4 regions of the Parabacteroides sp. AF17-3 genome follow, and region 3 is predicted to be linked to each of the others. Evidence: riboswitches for the same ligand, from Rfam matches in the RefSeq annotation. Region 3 holds a riboswitch; each other region holds the start of a gene.
What was found. Region 3 has a riboswitch for cobalamin ahead of DWW91_RS24570 (RNA polymerase sigma-70 factor). Riboswitches for the same ligand answer to the same signal wherever they lie in the genome.
Positions count from the first base shown of each region.

Region 1 (3,176 bases), on a different contig from region 3:
CCAACGAAACATCCGCAACTCTTTTTCCAATATGTATTTCCATAAATAATAATTATTCAATAGTGCTAATGTGCCGATTATTAAATACGCAGGACTCCTTTTTGTAATCCGAATTCACGCCAGCGGCTGATCGGACGATTGTCGGAAGCCTGACCGGATCTGTTTTCCTCCAGATTGACCAGATAATCTATATAGGCAGCGATCATAGCTATATTTTCAGTCTCTGTTCCACCCTCTTCTACGGGATGTTGCAATTGTCCGGCATTTTTTTCAATAAAAGAAGTATCATACTTTCCCTGCACAAAGTCGGATGTATCCATAATCCGACGTAAGTAACCGATATTCGTTCTCAACCCGGTAATCTTATACTCATGCAATACCCGCCGCATGCGTTCGATCGCATATTGGCGCGTTGTCGCCCAAACGATCAGTTTTCCGATCATCGGGTCGTAATAAACCGGTATTTCATATCCTTCATACACATAACTGTCTACACGGACACCGATGCCGTTCGGCTCTGTCAATTGTTTAATGACACCGGGAGAAGGCATAAAACCGGCTTCTGTATCTTCTGCACAGATACGGCATTCAATGGCATGTCCGCGCTGGACGATCTCCTCCTGGCGGATATGGAGTGGTTCGTTGTTAGCCACCCGAATCTGTTCTTTTACCAGATCGACGCCTAAAACTTCCTCGGTAATCGGATGCTCCACCTGGAGACGCGTATTCATTTCCAGAAAATAAAAATTCCGATGTTTGTCCACCAAAAACTCAATGGTACCAGCACCGGAATAGTTGACAGCTTTTGCCGCAGCAACAGCCTTTTCACCCATATTTTTTCTTAACTCGGGAGTGATGAACGGAGACGGACTTTCCTCCACGATTTTCTGATTACGGCGTTGAACGGAACATTCACGTTCGCAAAGATGGATTACATTCCCGTGATTGTCACCCAATACCTGAAATTCGATATGATGAGGTTCCTCTACGAATTTCTCCAGATAAACTGTGTCGTCACCAAAAGACGATAACGATTCCGAACGGGCAGAATGATAAGCCTCCACCACATCTTCTTCTTTATAGATCAGTCGCATCCCTTTTCCTCCGCCTCCCATAGAGGCTTTCAGCATAACGGGGAAACCGATTTCCTTACATATCCGAACGGCTTCGGCAGCATCCAGCAACGGTTGTTGCGTTCCCGGAACAACCGGCACACCAGCCTCGATCATCCGCTTACGGGCTGATATCTTATCGCCCATCGCCTCCATCGTCTCAGCAGCCGGGCCAATAAAAATAATATTTTCCTCTTTACATCTGCGGGCAAAAGCTGCATTTTCCGAAAGGAAACCATAACCGGGATGAATGGCATCGGCTTTATGAATTTTTGCCGCTTGGATAATCTTTTCAATATCCAGATAACTATCTTTTGATGCAGCAGGCCCTATCAGGCAGGCCTCATCAGCATAAAGTACATGTCGTGCTGCCCGGTCGGCTTCCGAAAAAACAGCCACAGACTGTATTCCCATCTCCCGGCAGGAATGCATCACACGTACGGCGATCTCGCCACGGTTTGCAATTAATATCTTCCGTATCATATCAATGCTTTAAATGTTTATAACGGGGATTCACCTCACAGGCATAGAAATATTTCTTGATCTCATTCAAACAGGAGTTGCACAAACATCCCGGATAATGGACCTTCACATAAGCAAGCTGGAGTTCATCCAATTTCACAGGCACACAATGACAGGCGGATATATCATCTACCCGACAAACAAAAGAGTCCCCACAACGCGGACAATCTTTCTCCATAAATCTGATAAATTTAGAATAAACAATCATTTCGAACCCGTATCCTAACCCACGAGGATATGAGCCTTTAACGAACGGCAGGTCTTCTGACTGACTCCCATCCTGAAGCCTTCCCGACACATGTCAGTGGCATAAGTTGTTTTCAGAATGTTATTAGAGCTTCACAGCAGCGGGACTGTCCGGGATTTACACCCGATTCCCTTTTAATCTGTATTTCCAGAATCAAAAATACAGAACCATTTCGGTGCAAAACTACAAAAATAAAAGACAAAACAATGATATAAAATAAGTTTTTTATACTTTTGCGCCCCGGTTTAGGTTTATCGCCCGTTTTTCAGCCAGCAAAAAGAAACATTCCGGAATAGAATCCGGTTCATATATAAAAAGTACGACATGAGTAGAAATGAATCTTTGCTACCCGTAGCCAAATTCATCGCAGAGTACTCCGCCCATATGATGGGATGCGGGGTACACACATCCCGGGTAGTCCGGAGTTCCAAACGAATAGGAGAAGCATATGGCGCTGATGTTAAAATCAGCATTTTTCAGAAAAATATTATTCTGACGATCTCCGACAATGATACGAAAGAAACATACAGCGAGGTGATCGATATCCCCGCCCTTCCGATAAGTTTCGAGAAGAACGCCAAACTGAGCGCTCTGAGTTGGGAAACGTATGACAAACATTTGTCGCTGGAAGAATTAAAAGATAAATATGAGGAGATTATCGCCAGCCCGCACATCGATCCGCTTTTCGTTCTGATACTGGTAGGTTTTGCCAATGCCTCTTTCTGCCGCCTGTTCGGGGGAGATATTACTTCGATGGGGATTGTCTTTTCTGCGACTATCACCGGTTTTTTCCTGAAACAACAGATGCAGATACGGAAATTCAATCATTACATAATCTTCGTGGTATCGGCCTTTATTGCATCGCTTTGTGCCTCTACAGCGTTGATATTCGACACGACCTCGGACATTGCACTGGCAACGAGCGTCCTGTTCCTGATACCGGGCGTACCGCTGATCAATGGGGTCATCGATATTGTCGAAGGGTATATACTGACCGGTTTTGCCCGGCTGGTCAATGCACTGATGCTGATTATCTGTATCGCGATCGGGCTTTCTTTCACATTAATGATGGTAAAAAATAATTTGATATGATAGTATTGGATATTCTTTTAGACGGACTTTTTGCAGCCATTGCAGGTATTGGTTTCGGTGCGATTTCCGACCCACCTATGCGGGCGTTTCCTTACATTGCCTTGCTGGCTGCCGTAGGCCATGCCTGCCGATTCTGCCTGATGACTTTCTTTGGTGTGGATATCGCCACCGCCTCCCTGTTCGGGGCATTGGTGATCGGATTC
Region 1 covers NZ_QTMM01000009.1:46,656-49,831, reverse strand. Annotated here, with positions in the region: gene DWW91_RS13300 (biotin/lipoyl-containing protein) at 1-43, opposite strand, end outside; gene accC (acetyl-CoA carboxylase biotin carboxylase subunit) at 81-1,595, opposite strand; gene DWW91_RS13290 (cysteine-rich CWC family protein) at 1,597-1,812, opposite strand; cobalamin riboswitch at 1,871-2,068, opposite strand; gene DWW91_RS13285 (threonine/serine exporter ThrE family protein) at 2,206-2,973, shown strand; gene DWW91_RS13280 (threonine/serine exporter family protein) at 2,970-3,176, shown strand, end outside.
Region 1: another riboswitch for cobalamin. It lies ahead of DWW91_RS13290 (cysteine-rich CWC family protein); the one in region 3 lies ahead of DWW91_RS24570 (RNA polymerase sigma-70 factor).

Region 2 (3,176 bases), on a different contig from region 3:
AAGGAGTATTATCACTCACTATCTTCAAACCATAAATATTACTTACTCGTGCTATTTCACTTTGAATATACTCATTGGCTTGTCCCATATATAAATATTTTGACTTAATAATAACATCATCATTAAAACGTGTTATTAAACTAGTCTGAAAAACCCCTATTTGACCTGAAATATAAGTCAAACGTATATTTATATATGGTTCTTGCAGTGTGGGAAAAGCTGTTATTTCTGATTTATAACAATCTAATAAACCTTTTTTCAGATTTTCTTCCATAACAAAATCAGCTAGTGGGATAAGTCCATTCTCCGAAATGTCAACAATACTATGTTTATCTTCATTATTTAAAGTACTCAACCAATTAGAAAGATTAACATTTAAATCATTTATATTCTTAGGAGGGGTAAAACTAGCAAATTCAGCACCACCTCCTATTGTTTTAACAGAAACCATCATTGATGTCAATTCATTAGAACTAGTTGAACCATTTGAATAACTTTTACCAAGGCCTAATTCGCCGGACACCTCAGAACCGTTTTTCATTTTAAAACCATAAGAAGCATTTATATCTGTATTCATATCCTTTTCGTTTGTTTCTTCAGATATATTTTTCTTATGCAACCCCGTGTATACAACTGAGGCACGTCCTCCTGTTATAAAATCGGACAACACAAATCCACCATAATTGTAAAATAGCTCAGTTGGAGTTGTTCCATATAACTCATCTTTAAAATCACTTGATAAATAATTCAAAATAATTTCTTTCCTAATACGTGAGCTCATTTGCATTACATACTGAGATCTTTTATAAATAACATCCAACTCTCCAAAAACTCTATTTTCTTCATTAAGAGTTGAATTAGTAAATATTCTACTCATTTTTCTTTTTGCCCCGATAGAAAATAAACCTAAATTTAAAGAAAATCCCCCATTGATTTTTTTACTCATACTAGATTTCTCTGTATACCTTTGAAAATCTGAATAAGCAAAGCTATTAGCAATACCTTCATTAAGATTTTTAGTTAAAAAATAACTTGGTTTATCTTTGGATAATTTTTCAATATCAACTACTGAATAAGTTACATTTTCTATTGTACCTACAGGAAAAAAATCATCTTTATATGCTCTTCCCAGACATTTATCAAATGTTACTAACAACCGGGGAGAAAATTGAGAGTGCGACTTAGTATTCTCTATTGGTACCCAAGGATAATCAGGATCTCGCTCTTTTAAAACAATTCCTTTTTCACTATCACTTTCAGGATATTCCCTTTGATCGTCCTCTTTATTACAAGAAATAAAAACTAATGCAAGCAAAAATAAAACAGTTTTCTTCTTCATAATATAATAATTTACATAAATAATAAAAAAACAAACGAAATCTCATGTAATAATATATACCTTTTACAAGATATTTTTTACTCAACTGTTAGCAACACGGTAATTATTAGATCTGAACAAATTTTTCCTAATTCCGATCTCAATAATGACTATAAACTCTGTATTGCTTTATTGAGCATTGATTAATACTGACAGATATTGCTTATATATCCAATTATATTTGGTTTAAGCTATATATACTCAGGTCTATCAACACCTTTACCCGAGGTATTGCATATTACAGAATAATGGCAGGTTTTCTGACTTGTTCTCCCATGATCGGCCGCCTTCCCAAGGATCCTAAAATCCTCAGTGGCAACAAGATTTGCCGGGGTTACAGAACTTACAGCTACGGGTACAGTTCCGGATTTGCACCGGATTCCCTATTACTAACGGCCGGCGGAAGCCAGACCGTTACACCATAATCCGGTGGCAAAAGTACAAATAATATCAATTACTATACCTGATAATTTAAAATACTACTTCTGGTAATATAATTTAACAGATCATACCACCATCCCCCAAACCACTCCGCACACAAAATGCCAACCCTTATTCTTCAAAAAACAGCGTAATTTTTCCTCAAATTGTTCCATATCGCAAAACAATTGGTTCATTTCGGAATGACTACAAAATTAGTTTAAAGTTTAACTAAATGCAAAAAAGCCAAAAAAGTAATATGTTCCGGTTTCCGACAGGTTGTTTTCGTAATATTGCACGGTTGAAAAAATATATTGACGAGGTTTAAAAAGAATTGTATGGGAGAAACAAAAGGTTATGTTTCGCAGGTTATCGGTCCAGTCGTGGATATTCACTTCGATAATGAAAAAGAAGAGAAAATAGTGCTACCACGTATTCATGACGCCATGGAGATAACCCGTCCTAATGGGAAAATACTGATCGTGGAAGTTCAGCAGCACATTGGGGAAAACACAGTCCGTACAGTCGCTATGGATACGACAGACGGACTGCAACGAGGAATGGAAGCCGTATCATGCGGTTCGCCCATTACCATGCCGGTCGGCGATCAGGTAAAGGGGCGTTTGATGAACGTGACAGGCGATCCGATCGACGGGATGAAAATGCTGGATAAAAAAGGAGCTCTCCCTATCCATCGTGAGCCGCCGAAGTTTGAAGATCTGACAACCAGCAAAGAGGTGCTCTACACCGGTATCAAGGTGATCGACCTGCTGGAACCCTATTCCAAAGGAGGTAAAATCGGGTTGTTCGGTGGCGCCGGAGTCGGAAAGACGGTTCTTATCATGGAACTGATCAATAACATTGCCAAAAAGAATAACGGTTTTTCTGTTTTCGCCGGCGTGGGTGAACGTACCCGTGAAGGTAACGACCTGTTGCGCGAAATGATACAGTCGAATGTAATCCGTTACGGTAAAGAATTTAAGGAAAGTATGGAAGCCGGTCATTGGGACCTGTCGAAGATAGACCACGAAGAACTGGCTAAATCGCAGGCGACACTGGTGTTCGGACAGATGAACGAACCGCCGGGAGCACGTTCGTCGGTCGCCCTCTCGGGACTGACCATCGCCGAATCGTTCCGCGACCTGGCTCCGGAAGGCGAGACTCGCGATATATTATTCTTTATAGATAATATTTTCCGCTTCACGCAAGCCGGTTCCGAAGTATCCGCCCTGTTGGGACGTATGCCGTCGGCAGTTGGTTATCAGCCGACACTGGCTACCGAAATGGGAGCCATGCAGGAACGTATCACCTCGACGAAAAAAGGTTCCATCACCTCCGTGCAGGCTGTTTACGTACCGGCAGACGACTTGACCGACCC
Region 2 covers NZ_QTMM01000009.1:60,224-63,399, reverse strand. Annotated here, with positions in the region: gene DWW91_RS13360 (MAC/perforin domain-containing protein) at 1-1,339, opposite strand, end outside; cobalamin riboswitch at 1,611-1,817, opposite strand; gene atpD (F0F1 ATP synthase subunit beta) at 2,137-3,176, shown strand, end outside.
Region 2: another riboswitch for cobalamin. It lies ahead of DWW91_RS13360 (MAC/perforin domain-containing protein); the one in region 3 lies ahead of DWW91_RS24570 (RNA polymerase sigma-70 factor).

Region 3 (3,176 bases):
AATCTTTACATTATATCTTCTCTCCAAATCTTTCGCCAATATACCAAACGGTACTTTTGTAAATTTCATTTTCCCATTTACCCATTCACAAACATCATCTGCATTTACAGGTATCTTCTCCAGTTCTTCATTAACCCTATTATAGCTTAATTTCTCATTCGGTTGTAACTCAATAACTTTCTGATTCGAACCATTTAACGAAACGTCTACTCTACCTGTTCGTAATACAACATTTACCAGATTTTCATCCTCGTATGTTCTAACATTAAATGTAGTCCCCAATACTTTTACATTGAGACTCTCCGATTTTACAACAAACGGTTTCAAAGAATCCGGCGTTACTTCAAAATAAGCTTCTCCTTTCAAATAAACTTCGCGGAACTTATCTGAAAAATCTTTATTATAGGAAAGAGATGATCCGGCATTCAACCATACTACAGATCCATCGGACAGGGACACTTTAGATCGTGCCCCCAACGGAGCAGATGTTTCAAAACAAATATTCTCCTGATTTTGCTCATGTATTGATATACCCGCATAATAAGATAAGCCACCTATGGCTAACATCACAATAACAATAGCAACTATTTGTAACCAGGAATGAGCAAAAGAAATTCTTTTTGAAGAAATACGAGGTTCTTTATCCATTAATTCTCCAAAACGTTTTTGAAAGTTAGCCTCAACCCGGGAAGAGAAATAGGGTACATAAGAAATGGCCCACCAGTCTGACATTTCCGAAAAAAGCCGCCGGTTCTTTTTATCAGTCTGCAACCAATGATAAAGTTCTTTTTCTTCAAAATCTGTCAGATCACCCAAAAAATGACCCAATATAATTTTTTCTATATGTTCTGTATTCATCATATTTTCTAAATAAATTCATATCTACATAAATATATACGCAGTTTTTTATAAACCGTTTATGTAAAAGTGAATTATTTTTGAAAAATATCGAACAATAAACAAACAACTGGGTATAAATCGCCTAATAGCACTCTTAATTTTGATAATCCTTGTTTAATCTGTACACGGACTGTACTGGAAGAAATATTTTTCATTCGGGCTATTTCCTCATATGTTTTATTATAATACAGATGCTGGATAAAAATCTCCCGGCATTTCTCAGGGAGCTGATCAATAGCCTTACTGATTTGATTCGCTAACTCTTTATTTTCCAAACATGCCAAAGGAGAAGAATCCAAATAGACTAATTGTTCATAAATCTCAACTGTATAATCTTTTATATCAGAAACAGCAATTTCGTCCAAACGCTTCTTTCTGTAATAACTTAAACACTGATTTTGAACGGCACGTACCAAATAAGCTTTGATCGGATAAAATAATGACGAACGGTTATTCCATACATTCAAAAATACGTCATTTACAATTTCTTCTGCCATTTCCGGTTTATATACATATTTAACGGCTACAGCACATAAATAGACATAATAAGTTGAATACAATAATTCAAAAGCTTTTGTATCCCCATTATTTACACGTTGTATGACCTCTTTTTCTATATTCACGGACCTCTTCTTAATCGAATCAGACAACAAACATAAATATTTTATCTCTATATTTTATTTTTTGATTAACTTTTTATCCGGACAAAAGAAAGCATGGACCACCGACGGAGCTCATCCCGTCAACCGAACCATGCTTCTTTTCCTAATTATTATGGCAAAATAATTAAAAACAGACCTTAAAAGGACAGCAAACAGGAAATGGAATAAGAATAGAAAGACATCGGATGTCTTGTTTTTCTCTTCCGGCCTTTCCTCGAAGCCGTCGAAATAATATGCCTTGCAGGTCTTCTGACTTACTTCCGGAGTGAACGCCTTCCCAACTTTTCAATTAAAAAGTCAGTGGCAAAGTTTGCTCACCCGTTATGAAGCTCACAGCAGCGGGACTGTCCGGGATTCACACCCGGTTCCCTTTTAATCCTTACCCGCGGATACAGGCTCGGAACAATGCATAGCGCAAATATAGAGATATTTTTACATCTTATGGTAGCAGATCCTATAAATTTTATTTATTATGTTTACGATATTCATCTATTGCGTCTTTCGCCGGAGCTTTAATCAATTTTTGTTCACGAACTGCACGGGATTGATTGAAATAATCATCCAATAACTGAATATCAAATTCATCTATCATCCGGTCTGCTGAAATCGAATCATGTTCACTGGTGATCATCACTGCCCCTATACGTCCGGGATCAGAGATAGAAACAAGATCACCGTACTTTCTTTTCAAAGCGGTCAATTTCTCCCAGTTATTATCGAGATGTACCAATTTACGGTCAAGGTTGACTGTAGCCACAGCATAATTATAATAGTTCGTACTTGAGGCGACCATCTCTCCCAATGGGTTACGTATCTCCGACGGAGCATTCAGAAAACCATAGGCACAAACAAAATAAGCCTGACAGGAATAAGCCCATTTGCTTTGTTCCAAACCTCCGTGATACATTGATGGAAACAAAATTATGTCCGGTTTTTGCTGAGCATACCGTTCCCTCAACTCATCAAAATTAAGATCGAAACAAACAGCACAAGCAACAGTCCCGAAATCACATAGCAGGAGTTCTGCTTCATCAGAAGGCATGATCTCATTCATTTCCTGGATAGTAGGAAAATTCTTATTATATATACCGGCTACTTTTCCACGTCGGTCAAGCAGTATACATGAATTCCACCAGCTTCCGTTTTCTTCCCTTTTGGTTCCAAAAGCAATATAACAGTGATTATCTTTTGCTACCGAAGCCAGGTAATCCTTTACCTGATCTTTCCTTACTTTATAATATTCAAACTGCTCTGCCGTAGTTAATCCGGAAGGACGATCGCATGCTTCCGTTAATAATATCAGATCCGGCTTATGTAATAACACTTTTGACAACTGCCTTTGCCAGTAATCGATCATCTGATCGACCATTTGCTGATAACTCATCTGATTATTTACGGAAACCGCAACCCCTCCACCTCCGATAGTGACTATTTTCACCGGATTCTTTGCCCGGGCTGCCAACACGACTGTAAAAACAGTTATAAAAATCAGGTAAACAGAATGTTTCATCTTCTTTCAGGTTATTTATGTTCCTCAATCACTGCAGGTGTACCGTCTAAGGAAAACAGAATTTTCCAACCGGCAACGGACGCTCCCAGTCTGCCATTTTCTTT
Region 3 covers NZ_QTMM01000023.1:39,011-42,186, reverse strand. Annotated here, with positions in the region: gene DWW91_RS24575 (FecR family protein) at 1-861, opposite strand, end outside; gene DWW91_RS24570 (RNA polymerase sigma-70 factor) at 933-1,523, opposite strand; cobalamin riboswitch at 1,784-1,985, opposite strand; gene DWW91_RS24565 (carbon-nitrogen hydrolase family protein) at 2,026-3,072, opposite strand; gene DWW91_RS24560 (heparinase II/III family protein) at 3,084-3,176, opposite strand, start outside.

Region 4 (3,176 bases), on a different contig from region 3:
CACATTATTGATTCGTACGCGTTCTACAAACAGACGACGGCCCTGCCCTTCCAGATAATCTTCCAGCTCCTGTACGGTCTTGCCTGCCCCGAACCAGTCATTACTGATCTTATAAGCGCGGAAAGTGATGGGACGTGCTGCCGGCATAAAACCGGGTTGCTCGCTCTCATCGTCGGTACCCATCTTTGCTTCCAGCTCTTTACAAGCCTTCTTTACCGAAGGCAGTCCGCCCAGCAAACGGGGAGCCACATCGCTCATCAGCCAGGCAGAACCGGCCGTACCGAAAATATAACAGACAGCATAAGCTACAGGCATCACATTAATCATGGATGTTTTGTCTGCCGCACTCAACCCGCTCTGGTTGATCGTATCTTCCGCTACTCCCAGCACCGCAGAGATCGTCTGCGAACCAGCCAGCAATCCAGCCGCTTCTCCGGCATTGTATCCCATCAGCTTGGCAAGCAAAAAGGGAACAAACAGAGAGAACAAACACATCAGTACGGCAAAAAGCATCTGCGGAAGTCCCTCCTTTTTTAGCCCGCGAAAGAACTGCGGACCAACACTATATCCCACGGCAAAAAGGAACAGAAGAAAGAATACGGATTTAATGGGTGCCCCAATATCGATATGCAACTGTCCAATTAATACACCGACCAGCAATACGCTGGTAACTGTTCCCAAGGAAAATTTACCTATCTTAAATTTACCTATCCAGAAACCGAAAGCCAGTGTCAGAAAGATAGCCAGTTCCGGATAGTGTTTGAGCAAATCAGCAAACCACTCCATATATACAATTATTTGACGTTAATAGTAAGACATATTCCATGTCCGATTTTATTGTGGTAAATGGAACACAATCCATGAGAAAGTTGTTGCGGGAGATTCAATTAAGAGATTATAAAAGCTCCCTTATTTTAAATAAATTTCTATCTTTGTCCCGCTTTGGTGATACGCCAGCCTCCGGTTGTCGTATAAAAGGGAATCCGGTGAGAATCCGGAACAGTGCCCGCTACTGTGAAGCCCGCTATAAAAGGAAAACATGCTTACACCACTGTCCGTGACAAGGATGGGAAGGTCGTTTTCCGGGCAAGTCAGGAAACCTGCCAGACAGACAAATCCGTTCTCCCGGGGCCAGGAGGGCTATTATGAACATAAAACAAATCTCTTTCAATGAAAAAGAAATGTCTGCTGACAGCCTTTCTTGTAGGTTGTTCAATGAGTATGTCTTTTGCACACGGTATGTTGCAGAAGACAGTGACCGATTATATGCTGAAAGCAAAAGGCTATGATAACTTCCATGTCGGAACGATCGAAGGTTATCCCACTTTCGATACGATGCTTGCCAAGCTCAAAGCCAGCGGTGTAAAGAAAGTCATGCTCATGCCTTTCATGTTCGTTGCCGGCGACCATGTCAACAATGATATAGCAGGCGACTGGAAAAAGGAGCTGGGAGACAACGGTTACGAAGTATCCGTCCTGATGGAAGGTCTGGGACAGAATCCCGACATACAGGACATCTTCATCGAACATGCCCGTTTTGCGGCCAAACACAAAATGGTCGATATCATGGATAAAAAGAAGCAATACGCTGCTGGAAAAGACTGACGGACCAAACGCCCATTATCCGTCACAGAGTCACAAATGAAAACCGGCCTCTTTCCTCATACGGGGAAAGGCCGGTTTTTTATATCAATACATTCTTGAAATTCTAATTTACACAACCAGAACTTTTACATTATTAAAGGAGCAATAACAATAGACATTTTATCTATTATCAACTAATTATTTACCATCTTTACTTGCATTTTTATTTATATCAAAATATATACATAAAATGATATTTTGTATACATAACAAACTGGAACATTGTATTTTTTTTGCATATACATTCACATGGAGTGTAAAACAACAACTAAATCCAAACAAAAACATGAAAAGTACGATTAATAACGCGCCTTCTGAAATACCTAACAGTCAGTCATTACATGCAGGCTTTGATCTTCTCATAAAGCCCGAAGGAATAGATTTAACTGAATCTTACCTATATAATAATATGATTTTCTTCATACTGGACGGATCAGTAAAAATATATTCTCCACATACTCAAACGAAGTCCATTGGCGAACCGCATATGCTCTTTCTTAAAGGGCATGAAAAATACACCTATGAAATTACTCCATGTTCGCAAATTCTTGCGTTCACCTTCGATAGTCTGACTATCGATGAGTTATTTCGTTTCCGGGCTCAATATGACCTGTTACCCGAATCCTCGTTTGAATGGATAGAACTAAAGATAATCGAACCTCTCTACAGCTTTTTAAAACTTCTCATCCAGTATCTGGAGAATAATTATTTGAATTACAACTTATATCTTGCCAAAAGAGAGGAACTGTTCTATCTTCTCAAAACAGTCTACCCCAGTAAAGATTTAGGTCATTTTTTCTATCTGCTGGCCAATCACCCGTCTGAGTTCGAAAAACAGGTAGCGGAAAATTATATGAAAGTAAAGAATGTCAAAGAACTGGCCAATCTGATGGGATATGGGATAAACTCCTTCCGGGTCAAATTCAAAGAAAACTTCGGTATTCCTGCCTACCAGTGGTTACTGAATGAAAAGGCGAAACGGATTTTAAAATGCCTGACAACGGAAGGTGAAGATTTCAAAAGTATAATCGACGATTTCGATTTCAGTTCACATTCTCATTTCTATAAGTTCTGTAAAACACAATTCGGACTTACCCCCGAAGAATTAAAGAAGAAACTAAACAGCTGAAAGAATATCAGATTATATATTTTATATGTGATTTTATATATATTCCCCTTCTGCAGCATAGGCTACCTTTGTATTGTTAAAATACAGATTCTTATTAAATTATGATGACCAAATTGTATGTGTTATTATCCCTTGGTAAGGGTGGGGATAATACTTTTGTTGAGGGGAGAATGTCAACTCCCTTAGTCTGTTATATTCTGTCAGGTGTTATTTTACTTGTTGTGTTACTACGAGTATTTTCCTGGCTGCAATACCTGCAACTCAAACGCAAAGCCCGGAAACGTATTTTTAAGAACAAAACCGTCAAAAGTCTACCGGTACGAAATAAATAGATTATCTTTGTGTCTGCATGATTACAACCGAATGTATCAGAATCAATAACTCAAAGCTATAAATGAGCACA
Region 4 covers NZ_QTMM01000011.1:220,064-223,239, forward strand. Annotated here, with positions in the region: gene aspT (aspartate-alanine antiporter) at 1-786, opposite strand, end outside; cobalamin riboswitch at 927-1,123, shown strand; partial or broken gene DWW91_RS16005 (sirohydrochlorin cobaltochelatase) at 1,246-1,605, shown strand; gene DWW91_RS16010 (helix-turn-helix domain-containing protein) at 1,931-2,773, shown strand; gene cobJ (precorrin-3B C(17)-methyltransferase) at 3,168-3,176, shown strand, end outside.
Region 4: another riboswitch for cobalamin. It lies ahead of DWW91_RS16005 (sirohydrochlorin cobaltochelatase); the one in region 3 lies ahead of DWW91_RS24570 (RNA polymerase sigma-70 factor).